2 regions of the Kocuria sp. KH4 genome follow, and region 2 is predicted to be linked to the other one. Evidence: riboswitches for the same ligand, from Rfam matches in the RefSeq annotation. Region 2 holds a riboswitch; the other holds the start of a gene.
What was found. Region 2 has a riboswitch for cyclic di-AMP ahead of ACWCOM_RS12030 (C40 family peptidase). Riboswitches for the same ligand answer to the same signal wherever they lie in the genome.
Positions count from the first base shown of each region.

Region 1: it holds a riboswitch for cyclic di-AMP, as region 2 does, so the genes downstream of both, ACWCOM_RS03815 (NlpC/P60 family protein) here and ACWCOM_RS12030 (C40 family peptidase) in region 2, are expected to answer to the same signal.

Region 1 covers NZ_JBSJYX010000003.1:84,274-91,283, forward strand. The annotation lists gene ACWCOM_RS03795 (hypothetical protein) at 474-674, opposite strand; gene ACWCOM_RS03800 (helix-turn-helix domain-containing protein) at 898-1,848, opposite strand; gene ACWCOM_RS03805 (2-hydroxyacid dehydrogenase) at 1,980-2,978, opposite strand; gene ACWCOM_RS03810 (pyridoxal phosphate-dependent aminotransferase) at 2,975-4,174, opposite strand; gene ACWCOM_RS03815 (NlpC/P60 family protein) at 4,364-4,864, opposite strand; cyclic di-AMP (ydaO/yuaA leader) riboswitch at 4,870-5,057, opposite strand; gene ACWCOM_RS03820 (alpha/beta fold hydrolase) at 5,535-6,470, opposite strand; gene ACWCOM_RS03825 (peptidase) at 6,622-7,010, opposite strand, start outside.
Region 2 covers NZ_JBSJYX010000015.1:75,024-82,033, forward strand. The annotation lists gene ACWCOM_RS12020 (sensor histidine kinase) at 1-528, opposite strand, end outside; gene ACWCOM_RS12025 (response regulator) at 525-1,247, opposite strand; gene ACWCOM_RS12030 (C40 family peptidase) at 2,498-3,160, opposite strand; cyclic di-AMP (ydaO/yuaA leader) riboswitch at 3,166-3,359, opposite strand; gene ACWCOM_RS12035 (four-helix bundle copper-binding protein) at 3,957-4,367, shown strand; gene ACWCOM_RS12040 (DUF305 domain-containing protein) at 4,544-5,053, shown strand; gene ACWCOM_RS12045 (DUF305 domain-containing protein) at 5,333-6,025, shown strand; gene ACWCOM_RS12050 (DUF305 domain-containing protein) at 6,210-6,890, opposite strand; gene ACWCOM_RS12055 (copper-translocating P-type ATPase) at 6,934-7,010, opposite strand, start outside.

The DNA.
Region 1 (7,010 bases), on a different contig from region 2:
GTGCGGGCGTGAACCGCCCGGTGGTCCCGCCGTGCGGTGGGTCAGCGGGCGACCCGGTTGGTGAACTCGCCGCCCTCCGTCAGGGCCCGGAGGTTCTCGCGCAGCAGCCGGGCGGCACCGATGGGCCGGCCGCCGGCACGCTGTCCGATCCGGTCGCCAACGCCTGGACCAGCCGCACGCGGGAGAGCCGGCGGGCCGACTCCTGCAGGGCGTCGGACGGGGTGCCACAGACGACGACCTTCGCGTCGGCGTGCTCCGCCGGCACGGGGCCGCCGCGTCGTAGAGGAAAAGGCCGTCGAGACGTGGGCACCGGGCTCCCTGGGGAAGCGGACGGAGCTCGTGGACGGTGAGCCCGCGTCCACGACCTCGACATCGTCGAGGGCCGAGACCTCCGGCCGGCAAGCGGAGGGCCCCGGCGCGGACCCGCACCGGGGCCCTCATCCTGCCGGGCCGCCACGGTCAACCCCGCTTCCTCACCGCCCCTGTGCAGCGCCCGCACCCGGGGCGGAGTCGCTCAGCACCACCAGGCTGCGCCGCAGCGTGTGCACCCAGCCGTCCCGGTCGAGATCACGCAGCGGCACCCGGTCCTCCGCCGGAATGGCCAGGCGGCCGATCAGCATGTACACCGACAGCACCGCCGCCGCGGCGAGCATCAGGAACAGGTCCGTCATCATGGTGGGCTCCTTGCCTGTGGTGTGCCGGTCCGATCCGGCTCACTCTCACACCGACAAGCCTGGCCGGCCGGACCTCTCCGCACGAGTGGCAGAAATGACGCCTGTCGCTCATTTCCTGCCACTTCGGCGGCATCGTCGCGGCCGCGGCGGCAACGACGCGGTGACGCTCAGGCGGTGGTGCTCAGGCGGTGGTGCTCAGGCGGTGGTGCTCAGGCAGTGGTGCTCAGACGGTGGTCGCGAAGCGGCGGCGGTACTGCTGCGGACTGAGCCGGCGGACCCGGGCGAAGTGGTGGCGCAGCGTGGCCGCGTTGCCGAAGCCCACGTCCGCGGCGATGCGCTCCACCGGCAGGTCCGTCTCCTCGAGCAGCTGCTCGGCCCGGTGCAGGCGCCGCGCGGTGATCCAGGCGTGCGGCGTGGTGCCCGTCTCGTCGCGGAACCGGCGGGCGAAGGTGCGCGGGGACATGGCGGCGCGCCGGGCCAGGGCGTCGACGTCGAGCGGTTCGTCGAGGTGTCCCACGATCCAGCTCAGCAGCGGGTCCAGGGTCTCGGCACGGTGCTCGGGGACCGGCTCCTTGATGAACTGTGCCTGTCCGCCCTGGCGCTGCGGCGGGACGACCATGCGCCGTGCCACGGCGTTGGCGGCCGCCGAGCCGAACTCCTGGCGCCACAGGTGCAGGCAGGCGTCGAGGCCCGCCGCGGTGCCGGCGCTGGTGAGGATGGTGCCGTCCTCGACGTAGAGGACCTCCGGCACCACCTGCGCGGCGGGGAACCGCTCGGCCAGCTCCGCGGTGTGCATCCAGTGGGTGGTGCAGCGGCGGCCGTCGAGCAGGCCTGCCGCCCCCAGCACGAAGGCGCCCGAGCAGATGGACAGAATCCGGGCCCCGCGCTCGTGGGCCGCGTGCAGCGCCTGGACCACCTCTGCCGGGACGTCCCGGTCCCGGGAGATGGCCGGGAGGACCACGAGATCCGCCGCGGCCACCCGGTCGAGCCCGTGCCGCACGGCCACGTCGAAGCCGGCGATCGTGCGGACCGGCCGCCCGTCGGGGCTGCACACGGCGAAGTCCATCACCGGCAGCCCGTCGCGGGAGCGGTCGATCGCCCAGGCCTCGCAGGCCACCCCGAGCTCGAAGGGGGAGACCTCGTGGAACACGATGACGGCCACGTTGCTGATCATGGGCCCATGGTCCCACGACCATGGCAGGGATTCGACGGCACTCCGGAAGATGCCATTCCCGGCAGGACATCGGCGTTTGTTCCGGTGCGGGCACGGGGGCTCCACCCGACGGCGGAGCCCCCGTCAGCGGGTCATCGCGGCCCCGTCCCGACCGACGACCGGCCCTGTCGCACAGCGATCGGTGTGGGCGGCTGCTCCCCGCCCAGCACGGCGAGCACGTTGTCCGCGGCGAGCACCGCCATCGCGGTGCGCGTCTCCACGGTGGCCGAGCCCAGGTGCGGCACCAGCACCACGTTGTCGAGCTCCAGCAGCTCGGGATGCACCTGCGGCTCGTGCTCGAAGACGTCCAGCCCGGCGCCCGCGATCCGGCCCTCGCGCAGCGCCGACGCGAGCGCCGCCTCGTCCACGATCGGTCCGCGCGCGGTGTTGACGAGGTACGCCGAGTCCTTCATCGCCGTCAGCTGCTCGGCGCCGATCAGGTGGCGCGTGGCGGGCCCGTAGGGACAGTGCAGCGACACGACGTCGGAGACGGCCAGCAGCTCGTCGAGCTCGACCCGCCGGGCGCCCAGCTCGGCGGCGATCGCGGGGTCGATCTCGCTGCGCGACTGGTAGACGATCTCCATGCCGAAGGCCTTGGCCCGGCGCGCGGTCGCCTGGCCGATGCCGCCCATGCCGACGACGCCGAGGGTCTTGCCCTGCAGGCTGCTGCCGAGCAGGAAGAACATCCCCCACTTCCAGGACTGCCCGGAACGGATGAGCCGTTCCCCCTCGCCGAGGCGGCGGGTCGCCATGAGGATGAGGCCGAGCGCGATGTCGGCGGTGGCGTCCGTGAGCACCCCGGGGGTGTTGGTGGCCACGACGCCGCGCTCGGCGCAGGCCGGCACGTCGATGTTGTCGTAGCCGACGGCGACGTTCGCCACCACCTGCAGCTGCGGGCCGGCGGCGTCGAGCAGCTCGGCGTCGACGCGCTCGGTGAGCAGGCTCACCACGGCGTCGGCGCCGGCCACGCGCCGCAGGAGCTCCTCCCGGTCGATGGACTCCGGACCCGGCCAGGCGTCGACCTCGTGCTCGGCGCGGAGCTTCTCGATCGCGGCGTCGGGGACCCGTCCCGTGACGACGACCCGGCTCATGCCGCCTCGATCCACTCGCGCAGGCGGCCGAGGCCGACGCGGATGTCGTCGACGCCGATGCCCGAGTAGGCGAGCCGGATGTACTGCCGGTCCTCGCCGGGCTGGCGCCGGCCGAAGTGCTCCCGCGTGCAGAAGGACACGCCGGTCTGCTGCAGGGCCGCCGTGGCGAAGTCGCCGACCTCCCTGCAGCCCATGCGCTCCATGGCGGCGGTGACGTCGGGGAAGAGGTAGAACGTCGAGTGCGGGACGGCCACGTGCATGCCGGGGATGGCGTTCACGATCTCGCAGGCGGCGTCCCGGCGCTCGCGCAGGACGTCGAGCATCTCCTGCACGGGCTCCTGGGGGCCGCGCAGTGCCTCGATGCCGGCCCACTGCACGTAGTGCGTGGTGCACGACTCGTCGTTGGTGTTGAGGGTGCTGAGCACCGTGGCGATCTCGGGCGGCGCGACGGCGCAGCCGAGGCGTGAGCCCGTCATGGCGAACTTCTTGCTGAACGTGTAGAGGATGACGGTGCGCTCGGCCATGCCGGGCAGCGACGCGATCGAGTTCGAGACCCCCTCGTAGCGCGTCTCGAAGTAGGCCTCGTCGGAGAGCACCCAGAGGTTGTGCTCCTGGGCGAGCTGGGCCACGGCCTCGCGCTCGGCCGCCGTCGACTCGGCCGAGATGGGGTTCTGCAGGTCGTTGTAGATGATGGCGACCGTGTTCGGGGTGATCGAGGCGCGCACCTGGTCGAGGTCGATCGCGAAGCCCTCCGGCGTGGGCAGGTAGCGGTAGGGCACGGCCGTGCCGCCGAGGTACTCGATCTGCGACTCGTAGATCGGGAAGCCGGGGTTCGGGTAGAGCACCTCCTGGCCGGGGTTCATGACCGCCTGCAGGAACTTCGTGATGACGGGCTTGCCGCCGGGCATCACGACGATGTTCTCGGGGGTGAGACCGATGCCGCGGCGGGAGCCGATGTCCTCGGCGAGGGCCTCGCGCAGCTGCGGGATGCCGGGGCCGGGGCAGTAGCCCGTGTAGCCGTCGGCGATGGCCCGGTTCATGGCCTCGACGATGTGCGGGGCCGTGGGGATGTTGATGTCGCCGAGGTGGAAGGGGTACACCCGGTTCCCCTGGGCCTTCCACGAGGCCGCGGCCTGGGCGACGCTGAAGGCGGTTTCGGTGCCCAGCCGTTCGAGCCGGTGCGCGAGTTGCCGCATGCTGTTCCACTCCTCATCGAGTCGGCGATCGGTCCACTGCAGGATCCGCACTGAGCATACGACTCATATATCAGTCTGGGAAGAGTGGTTCCCGGATGGATGTCCCCGTCGATCCAGCCGGGGGTGCCCCGCATCCAGAGGTTGTGCCCGTGGTGTGTGGAAGTGCGGTTCCCGCTCACGTGCGTGGGGTCAGCGCACGCGGATGTAGACGGGACCCGAGCCGACGTTGACGGTCTGGATGACCGTCTGGTTGCCGTTCCAGCCGCCGTGGACGGCCTTGCCGCCGCCGATGTACACGGCGATGTGGGCGAAGCCCATGCCGCCGTTGGCGTAGTAGACCAGGTCACCGGGCTGGGCCTGGGCGGCCGAGACCCGGGTGCCGAGGTTCAGGTAGGAGACCGGCCACCCGTGGTGGTTGATCCCGGCCGCGCGCAGGGACTTGGTGACCAGTGAGGTGCAGTCCTGCGCCACGCCGAGCTGGCTTCTGGCGGCGGCGGCGATGGTCGCGGCCTTGCCGGACTGGGACTGGATGCTGAGGAGCTGCTGGGAGGCTGCGGCCGGGGCGGCCTGGGCCGGGGCCACGCTGCCGAGCGCCATGGTGCCGGCGGCGACCGCCAGGGTCGCCGTGCGCCCCAGGGGGAACGAGCGCTGGGCGCGGTGGCGGGGCGTGCGGGAGTGGAAGATGGGCATGAGTGATGTCCTCCCTCTTGCCTGCGAGGTGAGCTGTCGGATGCGGGTGGGAGACACCCGGTCGCAGGGTGGAGGCCCTGGCGACTTAACCCCTAGGTCCCGGGGGGAGGGACCGATTCTGGTTCCCCCGCTTCTGCCGAGTGATGTGTTCAGGGGGGCCCCGGGCACCGGCAGAATTCGGCGATGTGCACGGGGGTGCCGATCAGTGGGGGAATCGGCACGGAGAGAACACTAATCGAAAAGTAACGAGAAAGTCTCGTTTAGATCACGGGCGCGTCTCGGAATCTGTTGCGATTCGGCCGTGGGTCTCCGCGCTCGCGCAGGGCTGCTTGGTGAGGGGTGCCGACGGGGATCCTCTGGGAGACGCATCTCACGACAAAAGTGGGCTTGACCAGGGGCTCTGTTTCACATGCGTCCGCCGGCAAGTCCGCCCCTGCCCTGGGGCGGGGCGTCCGGGGGTGACACGCGCGTTATGGCGCGAGAAACCGCGGGGAATGCTTCGCGGAGCATTAGGCAGCCGGCGTGAGCGGCTCCTTGGTGGGGGCGGAAAGGGCGACCTCTTAGTGGGTCCCAGGGTTCACACGGGAATTCGCTAAAAGAAATTATTGCTTTTGTCATGGCCGCCCGGTGTGGGTCGGTTTTCTTCGCGGACGCTTTCGGCGTGCCGGCCCTACATCCCGTCCTCGTCGACCACGGCGGCGTCGAGCAGGTCGTCCAGGACCCGGTCGAGGCGGGCCACAAGGGAGAGGTGCCCCTCGCGCTCCAGCAGGTGCGCCCGGGCGCCCGGCACGTGCGCGGTGAGCCACTCCCCGTGGGCGACGGGGACGGTGCCGTCCTCCCGGCCGTGCCAGATCCGTACCGGCACGGCGATCTCCTCCACGACGTAGCCCCACGGACAGTCCACCGCCAGGTCGTCGTCGCGCCAACCCACGATGCCCTGGCGCAGGGAGTGCTCGGCCGCGCCCAGTACGTAGTCGGCGAAGTCCCCGGTCATCACCGCCCGGTCCACCGGCGGGAGCATGGCGCGCAGCAGCTCGACGACGTCGCCCCCAGGGGTCGAGGCCGCCGCGGCCATGGCCTGCACCTGCTCCTCGAGGTAGGCCTCGAGTGCCCGGCGACCCTGTCGGACGGCGGTGAACTCGGCCGCGCTGTCCTCGTCCATCCCGGCGACCGGGTCCAGTCCCTCGGCGCGCGGCGGGGCGTAGCCGGCCAGGGAGGCGACCGCGCGGCAGCGGCCGGGCAGCAGTGCTCCGCAGGCCAGGGCGCGGGGGCCGCCGCTGGACCAGCCCACGGCGAGGAACTCCTCGGCGCCCAGCTTGTCCAGGACGCACCGGATGTCGGCCACGGCGCCGGCCACCGTACCGGGGGCCGTCTCCTCCGGGAGCGGGTCCGAGGCGCCGTACCCGGGACGCGAGACGGTGAGCACCTGCAGCCCGCGCTTCGCGGCCGCGCGTTCGAGCGGCCCGAACGGAACCGCCGCGCCGGGCGCGCCGTGGTGGAAGACCACCGGCAGGCCGCCGGGCGGACCGGTGAGCCGGAACTCCAGGCAGCGTCCGTCTGGGGCGGTGACGCTGCGGTTGCCCTGGTCGTCCGTGTGCGCGCTCATGCCTTCCCCGCTTTCCGGTGGCCGCTGCTGGGCTGCTGTGGCGCCTGGTGGCCTCCACGCTAGGACTCGGCAGCGCCCTCGACCAGGGCGGCGGCGATGTGTGACTGGCCCCTAGGAGCCCCGGCATGACGTCATGCTTCGGGTCGAAGCCTCACAGTCTCGGCACGCACGCCCCGGCGCCGAGCTTGGCGAGGCCGGCGCGGTCACCGGGCGCGAAGTCGGTCAGGCCCACGTTGTCCCCGTACATCAGCTGTCCGGGATCATCGACATGGTCCAGGCCGATGACGTGCGCCAGCTCGTGCATGATCACCGCTCGCACCTGCTCCGGCCGCTCCATCGCTGCGGTCAGGGATGGAGCGTCGAGGACCACCTGTCCGGTCACGTAGACGAAGGGACCCTCGTCGACATTCCGTACCGTGCTGCCGCCCAGACCGGCCACGTTCCCGGCCAGATCGGGGTGCTCGCCGGCGTCGGACCAGGCGATGAGGATCGGCGCCCACTGGCGGCCGTAGCGGTCGGGCTGATACGGCTCACGCCGGC
Region 2 (7,010 bases):
CAGGTGTCCTTTGAGGCTGGCCAGAGGGGTGCGCATCTCGTGGGCCAGATCGGCCAGCATTTGGCGCCGGGTGGTGTCCACGGCGTCGAGCCTGGCGGCCATGTCGTTGAAGGACCCGGCCAGGGAATCGAACTCCGGGCCCAGCTTGGTGGAAGTGACACGCACGCCGTAGTTGCCGACGGCCACTTCACCGGCGGCGGTGCTGAAGGAGGCCAGGGACCGCCCGATCGTGCGGTAGAGGTAGAAAGTGAGCATCCCGGCGATGTAGAGCGCCGGGAGTCCTCCGATGGTCAGGGCGGTGAGACTCACCGAGCGGAAGGCGTCCTCCAGGTGCACCAGCCCGAGGGCCTCATCAGCGTGCCCGGACTCGACGAGCTCGTGATAGAACATGCGCGGCCCGATCAGCACCGCGGTGATCACCACGATGATCAGCCCGATGGCCAGCACCGCGGTCTGGGCCAGCATCAGCCGCACCGTCAGTGGGCTCCAGGACCAGCGGCGGGTGCTGGCGGAGACGGTGGTGCTCATCGTCCCGTGCCCATTCGGTAGCCGATCCCGCGGATGGTGTGGATGAACCTCGGGCTGGCGGCCTCGTCGCCGAGCTTCTTGCGGATCCGCCCGATATGCACATCCACCAGGTGCTCGTCCCCGGTCCAGTGCGTGTCCCAGACCATCTCCACCAGCTGCCGGCGGGAGAGCACCAGCTGCGGGCGGGCAGCCAGGCACAAGAGCAGGTCGAACTCGATCCGCGTCAACGCCACCGGTTCCCCGGCCAGGTGCACCTGACGGGAGTCCTCGTCCACCACCAGCTCCCCGATCACGAAGGCCTGCTGCCCTGACCGGGAGCCAGCAGCGGGTTCGGCGCCTCCCGTGCGGGCCCGACGCAACATGGCTTGGACCCGGGCCACGAGCTCACGCGGGCTGAACGGCTTGGTCACGTAGTCGTCAGCGCCCACGGACAGGCCCACGATCTTGTCCACCTCGTCATCGCGGGCCGTGAGCATCAGCACGTAACAGTCCGAGAAGGTCCGTACCTGACGGCACACCTCGATGCCATCGATCCCGGGCAGCCCCAGATCCAGCACCATCACGTCCGGGGTGAAGTCGCGCACCGCGGTCACGGCCTCGGTGCCGTCGTGGCGCACGGCGACCTCCAATCCGGCCTTGCGCAGATATTCCGCCACGAGCTGCGCCAGGTCGGTCTCATCGTCAACCACCAGGATCCGGCCGGTCGGGGGCGTGGGCATGGAAGGCTCCTTGATCAGTGGGTGAGGCCGTGGGGGCGGTAGAAGGCGTGGAGTGGTGCGGACGACGTCATGGATGCGGAGCCTCGGGATTATCACCACCCGCACCAGAAAAACCCAGACTTTCACTCTGCGGGCACGGTGGATAACCGGAAGCAGGGACAGCGTGATACCAGGAGGTCGTGGCGGGCTGTCCGAGACGGAGAGCCCTGGGGTCCTGCCAACGGTGTGCGGGTGCGGACACCCGTAGATCCACCAGATCCGCTCCACCCGCCCCCGGCAGTACATCGGTCGCCAGGGCGGACAGCGCCGCAGCATCGACCAAGGCGCAGGTGCTGGCCTCCACCCGCATAGTGAGGGCAACGCCTCCTGGCCAGCAGCGTCGCAGGTCACCGCCATAGGGCATCAGAGCCGGCCTCACGGGCTGGGCCAGGCAACCTTCCACGCGGACGGAGGTTCTCGGTGTCGCTGCCACCGTCTGCGTGCACATGTCGTTCCTTCCGCCACACATCGGTCAGCACGGGAGCCTCCGGCCGTGACCCCACCGGCCGAAACCGGGAAAGGGGCGAAAGCCTGACCATCCAACAGCTCCACGGCCTACCCAGCGGCTCCCGGCCGCGAATCAGCGCTGGTGGGTGGTGGCCCTGTCCTGAAGACCAGTCTGCGGGAGAGCCAGGAGGATCTAAGTCATTCACCCACTTCGCTCGGGAAAACGGCGACTGGCGCGGTTATGCCCCTCGACGGCACCCCAACAGTTTTTGGTGCCTCCCGGTGCGCTTCCCTGTACTTCTCGCCTTCAACGACGGGCCGATTTCTCTGGGGTCATCAAAGCTGCAGGTGTTGCCCGTTGGAGGGTGCTCTGGGGCTGTGCCGGGTCCTGGCATCAAAGGATCACCGATCCCCCCAGATTCACATGGGATGGGGCCATCGTCGACATCGACGCGGTTGAGCGCAGGCCACCCCACTGGGGTGCTCCCGGGGCGCCGACACGACGGTGGTCAAATGCTCGACACTCGAAGGTGCCCACAAGCGGGGAAACCGGGTGCGCGGAACCTGTCTGGCCGACAAGCAACCGCGCACCCGGAAGTTCTGCACCCGGGTGCGGTGAGCGCACGGCGGGTACATGGAAGAACAGGGTGGTGTCCGCAAGAAAAGGGAAGCTCACCGCCAGAGACGGAGGCGTCCTCGAGCAGCGGATGCAGCGACCGGGGCCCTCCGCGACGACTCACGGTCGTTGTGGAGGGCGGGCCGGGTCAGCGGTAGGTGTAGTAACCGTCCACCGGCATGGCGTTGACGGAGTGGACGAAGGTGCCCTGGGTGGGGTTCAGAGCGGAGATCATCTTGCCGCCGCCGATGTAGATGCCGATGTGGTTTCCGCCGTTCTGAGAGACAAGGTCCCCAGGCTGCGGGTTGGTCGTGGGGGTGGCCGCGGCGATCTGCTGGAAGCTGGTACGGGGCAGCTCGATGCCGTTCTGGGCGTAGACCCACTTCGTGAACCCGGAGCAGTCCCAGGCGCCGAAGGCGGTCCCACCCCAGACGTAACCGGTGCCGGCACCCTGCATCGCGGTGCCTACGATCCCGGACACGCCGGTGATCTCGGTGCTGTCCGTCGATTGGGTGGACACCGTCGTGGTCGACGCGTTCTCGTCAGCTGCGCTCGAAGCCTGAAGGGAGGCGGTGGCGACGGCCTGCGGGGCAACGGCGGCCTGGGGGGCCGTCGAGGAGTAGGTCGTCAGCGCGGAGGCGGGAGCCGAGTAGGCGGTGGCGGTGTCCGCGGGGACCTCGGCATAGGCCTGGGCCGGGGCGATGGAGCCGATCAGCGCCGCACCGGCGGCAGCGGCGATCGTGGTGGTGCGCACGGCACTCGAGGTGGTCTCGGCGCGGTGGCGGGCAGTGCTGCGTTTGAAAATAGTCATGGGTGTACTCCTCCCTTTGCCTACGAGGTGAGCTGTCGGATGCGGGTGGGAGACACCCGGCCGCCCCCGGACGCGAACATCCGGGGCGGCTTAACCCCTAGGCCCTGGATCACCGGGACCGAAAATGGTTCCCCCGCTTCTGCCAAGCGATGTCTTCTCAGGAACCCCGGGCACCGGCAGAATTCGGCGATGTGCGCGAGGATGCCGACCGGATCAATCAGTGGCACGCAGTGGACAATAGCCGACCCATAACAAAAGTGTCACATTTAGATCACGGCCGGGATGCTTCCTGCATTCGGCACTGAGAAGGTCGGCTGCCCATCCCCGGAAGGCCCGTTCCAGAAGCCGTGGATTCGTCTCCCCATCGGGCGCACCACGAGACACTCGACGCGCTAAAGCCTGTTTGACTAGGCGTAATGCCGTCGAAGAACGCCCTTCCATGAACACGAGCGCCGTTGACCCAGAGCGTAGAGTCGTGTCTGGCCCTCAGCATCCCCAGCGGTGGCGCCAAGATTTCCTTAGAAATTCACTGAGCTTCTTCCCAGGTTGGGAAGGACTGGGGGTGCCATTCCGAAACACGCGGCGGGATTTCTTCACGAAATCTCCATATTCGAATGGATTTACCGGGGTAAGGACCAATCGATGGGGTGTTGTTGGGTGTTATTGGAGGTGGGTATCTTCATCAAATCTTCAAGGTTTTGGGTCGCGTCACATGGAAAAGGCAGTCTACTGTCGATGGCATGGCGGGCTGGCTCCGGCCGGTTCGTCTCCCGTTGAACCGACGAAGGAGCAAGCCATGACCCATCACGTGAGCGCGATGCTGGAGACCTACCCGAAGGACCTCGGTGGGGTGGACAAGGAGAAGCTGGCCGCCTGTATCGAGGCGTGTTTCGAGTGCGCCCAGACCTGCACCGCCTGTGCTGATGCCTGCCTGTCCGAGGACATGGTCGCCGACCTGACCAAGTGCATCCGCACCAACCTCGACTGCGCGGACCTGTGCGAGGCCACCGGGCGAGTGCTCTCACGTCACACCGGCTACGACGCGAACATCACCTTGGATGCGATCCGCGCTTGCCAGATGGCCTGCAAGGCCTGCGCCGATGAGTGCGAGCAGCACGCGGACATGCACGAGCACTGCCGGATTTGTGCTGAGGCCTGCCGGCGTTGTGAGGCGGCTTGCGCCGAGCTGGTCGCCTCCCTGGGCTGAGCCGGCCCCTTCTGACCCATCACCCGGGCGGCGGGGGCGGTGAGAAGGTCCGTGGCCGGCTGGGATCGGAACCACGGGCCGCCCCAGACCCGTAGAAGGCAGGGCACCGCCATGACGCACCTGCCGTCCGGGTGGTGTCCCCAATGCACGAGAAAGTCACCAGAGCAACGAGGATTATGAGGACGAACGCGGGCGCCCGCCACCAGAGCCATGAGGACAAGGCCGGCCACCACGGCACCTCGAATCGGATGTACTGGATCTTCGGGGCCATCCTGCTGGTCAACCTCGGGCTGATGTGGGTGTTGACGATGTCGATGATCCGCACCTGGGACCACTTCTACTTCAATCCCAGCAACCTCTACATGGCGTTCATCATGGTCACCGCGATGGCCGTGCTCATGGTCGTGGGCATGTGGTCGATGTTCCAGAACACCAAGCTCAACATCGCCTTGCTCATCTGCTTCATCGCCCTGTTCATCGCCACGCTCCTGCTTGGGCGAGCCGAGGTCGGTGTGGGCAACGAGGGATTCTTGAAATCGATGATCCCGCACCACTCCCGGGCCATTCTGGTCTGCGAGGAATCGAACATCACCGATCCTGAGATCCAAGATCTGTGCGCCACCATCGTGGAGACCCAGCAGGAGGAGATCGCCCAGATGCAAGACATCCTCACACGCTACGAATGACCCGCTGAACGGGGGCCGACCCGGGCTGCGGGCGGCCGGTACTTGATGTGCACCATTGACCGGTTGAGGCCGCTGAGCGGCTCCCACCGGTGCAAGAGGAAACTCGGCCGGACGCCCGGCCCGAGCGCTCCAACCGGTTTCCTCTCCCCCCGTCTCCGGCACTGCAGACGGGTTCGTGCCTCCCACCGTGGCCAACCACGGTCCGCCCGAGGCCGCCCATCTAGTGGTTGAACCGGGTTCATCCTCCGGGCCTGTTCGCACCGAAAGAGAGACCTGATCATGCTTCCCACCCTCACCCGCGGCCGCCGTATCGCCGCAGCCGCCTCCAGCCTCACCCTCGCTGCCACCTTGCTGGGCGGAGCGACCGCCCCGGGTTTCGCCCACGGAGAGGCCACCCCCGTCTCCTCCCACTCCCAAGCAGAAATGCTGCAGCCGGACCCGACCTCGCCGACGGCCTACGAGTTCGGCGAGACCCTGGCCACCCTGGAGGGCGAAGAGCTGGAAATCACCTTCCTGGCCGAGATCATCCCGCACCACCGCGCCGCCATCGAGATGTCCCAGCTGGAGCTCGAGCGCGGGGTCAGCCCGGACATCCGGACTCATGCGGAGAACATCATCGCCAACCAGCAGCACCAGATCGACCAGTTCACCCGGTGGCTGGAGGAGTGGTACGGGCTGACCCCGGAAGAGGCCATGGCACAGGCCCCAGCCGAAGCCCAGGAGGAGATGAAGATCCTCGAGGAGGAGACCCAGATGATGGTCGAGGAACTCTCAGCCGTGGAGGCCGGTGAGGACTTCGATGTCGCCTTCGTGCAGAAGATGATCCCGCACCACCAGGCCGGGATCATCGAGTTCCTGGAACTGCAGTCCCGGGCCCCGCACGCCCAGCTGCGGGTGTCCGCCACCGCTGGTATCACCACCCAGCAGGCCCAGGTCGCCGATTTCCGCACCTGGCTGGCCGGCCGCGACTGAGATCTCGGACCAGCCACCGAGGCCCTGGCCTCACGGAAGGCTGACCTCATGGCCCACCGGTTGCCACCGGCCACGGGCGGGGGCCTCATCCATCTGGATGAGGCCCCCGCCCGTGGCCGGTGCAGCCCCGACTCGTGCGCCCAGGGCGCACGGTGGAGACCTGGTTGGGGTGACCCCGCAGGTATTAGCCCTGGATCTGCTGCAGCAGACGGTCCATTTCCTGGATCTCCGCTTCCTGGTCCTCAATCACCTTTTGAGCCATCTCGATGGCCTGAGGATTCTGGCCCTCGGCGACTTCCTCCTGGGCCATGTCGATGGCCCCGCGGTGATGGGCGGTCATCATGGTGAGGTACATTTCGGCGGCCTCGGTGTCCTCGGCGGCCTCCAGCTCCTGCATCTGCTCCTCGGTCATCATGCCCTCCATGCCCGCACCGGAGTCGGAGCCGTGGTCCATGCCCTCCATGCCGCCGGACTCCATCGAGGTGGGCTCCCCCCAGGTCTCGAGCATGGTCTGGAGCTGGTCGATCTCCGGGCCTTGGGCGGCGACGACCTTGTTGGCCAACGCCTCGACGTCCGGATCGAGATCGTCCTTGGCGAGCATCACCTCGCTCATCTGAACCGCCTGCTCGTGGTGAGGAATCATCATCTGGGCGAACATCGTGTCCGCGTCGTTGTGCTCCTCCGTGACCGCCTGAGCGGAGGTGGAAGGGGTGGCCGTGGCGGTGTCCGTGCTCCCCGCGCCGGCCGCCGCGGATGTGGTGGCCTCAGGTGCCTCACCGGCGGTCTCTTCGCCGCTGGTGCCGCAACCGGCCAGGGCCAGGGCAGAGGTCAGGGCCAGAGTGGTCAGGGTGGTCGAACGCTTCATGGGATCAGTCCTTTTCTTCATGGAGGGGTGGGAAATCGGTGAGTCAGTGGGTGGGGGCCGTCTCGGGCCGCTTCGATAGGGCAGCAGCCCGGTCCTCAGCATCGGTGGTCGCCAGGTGCG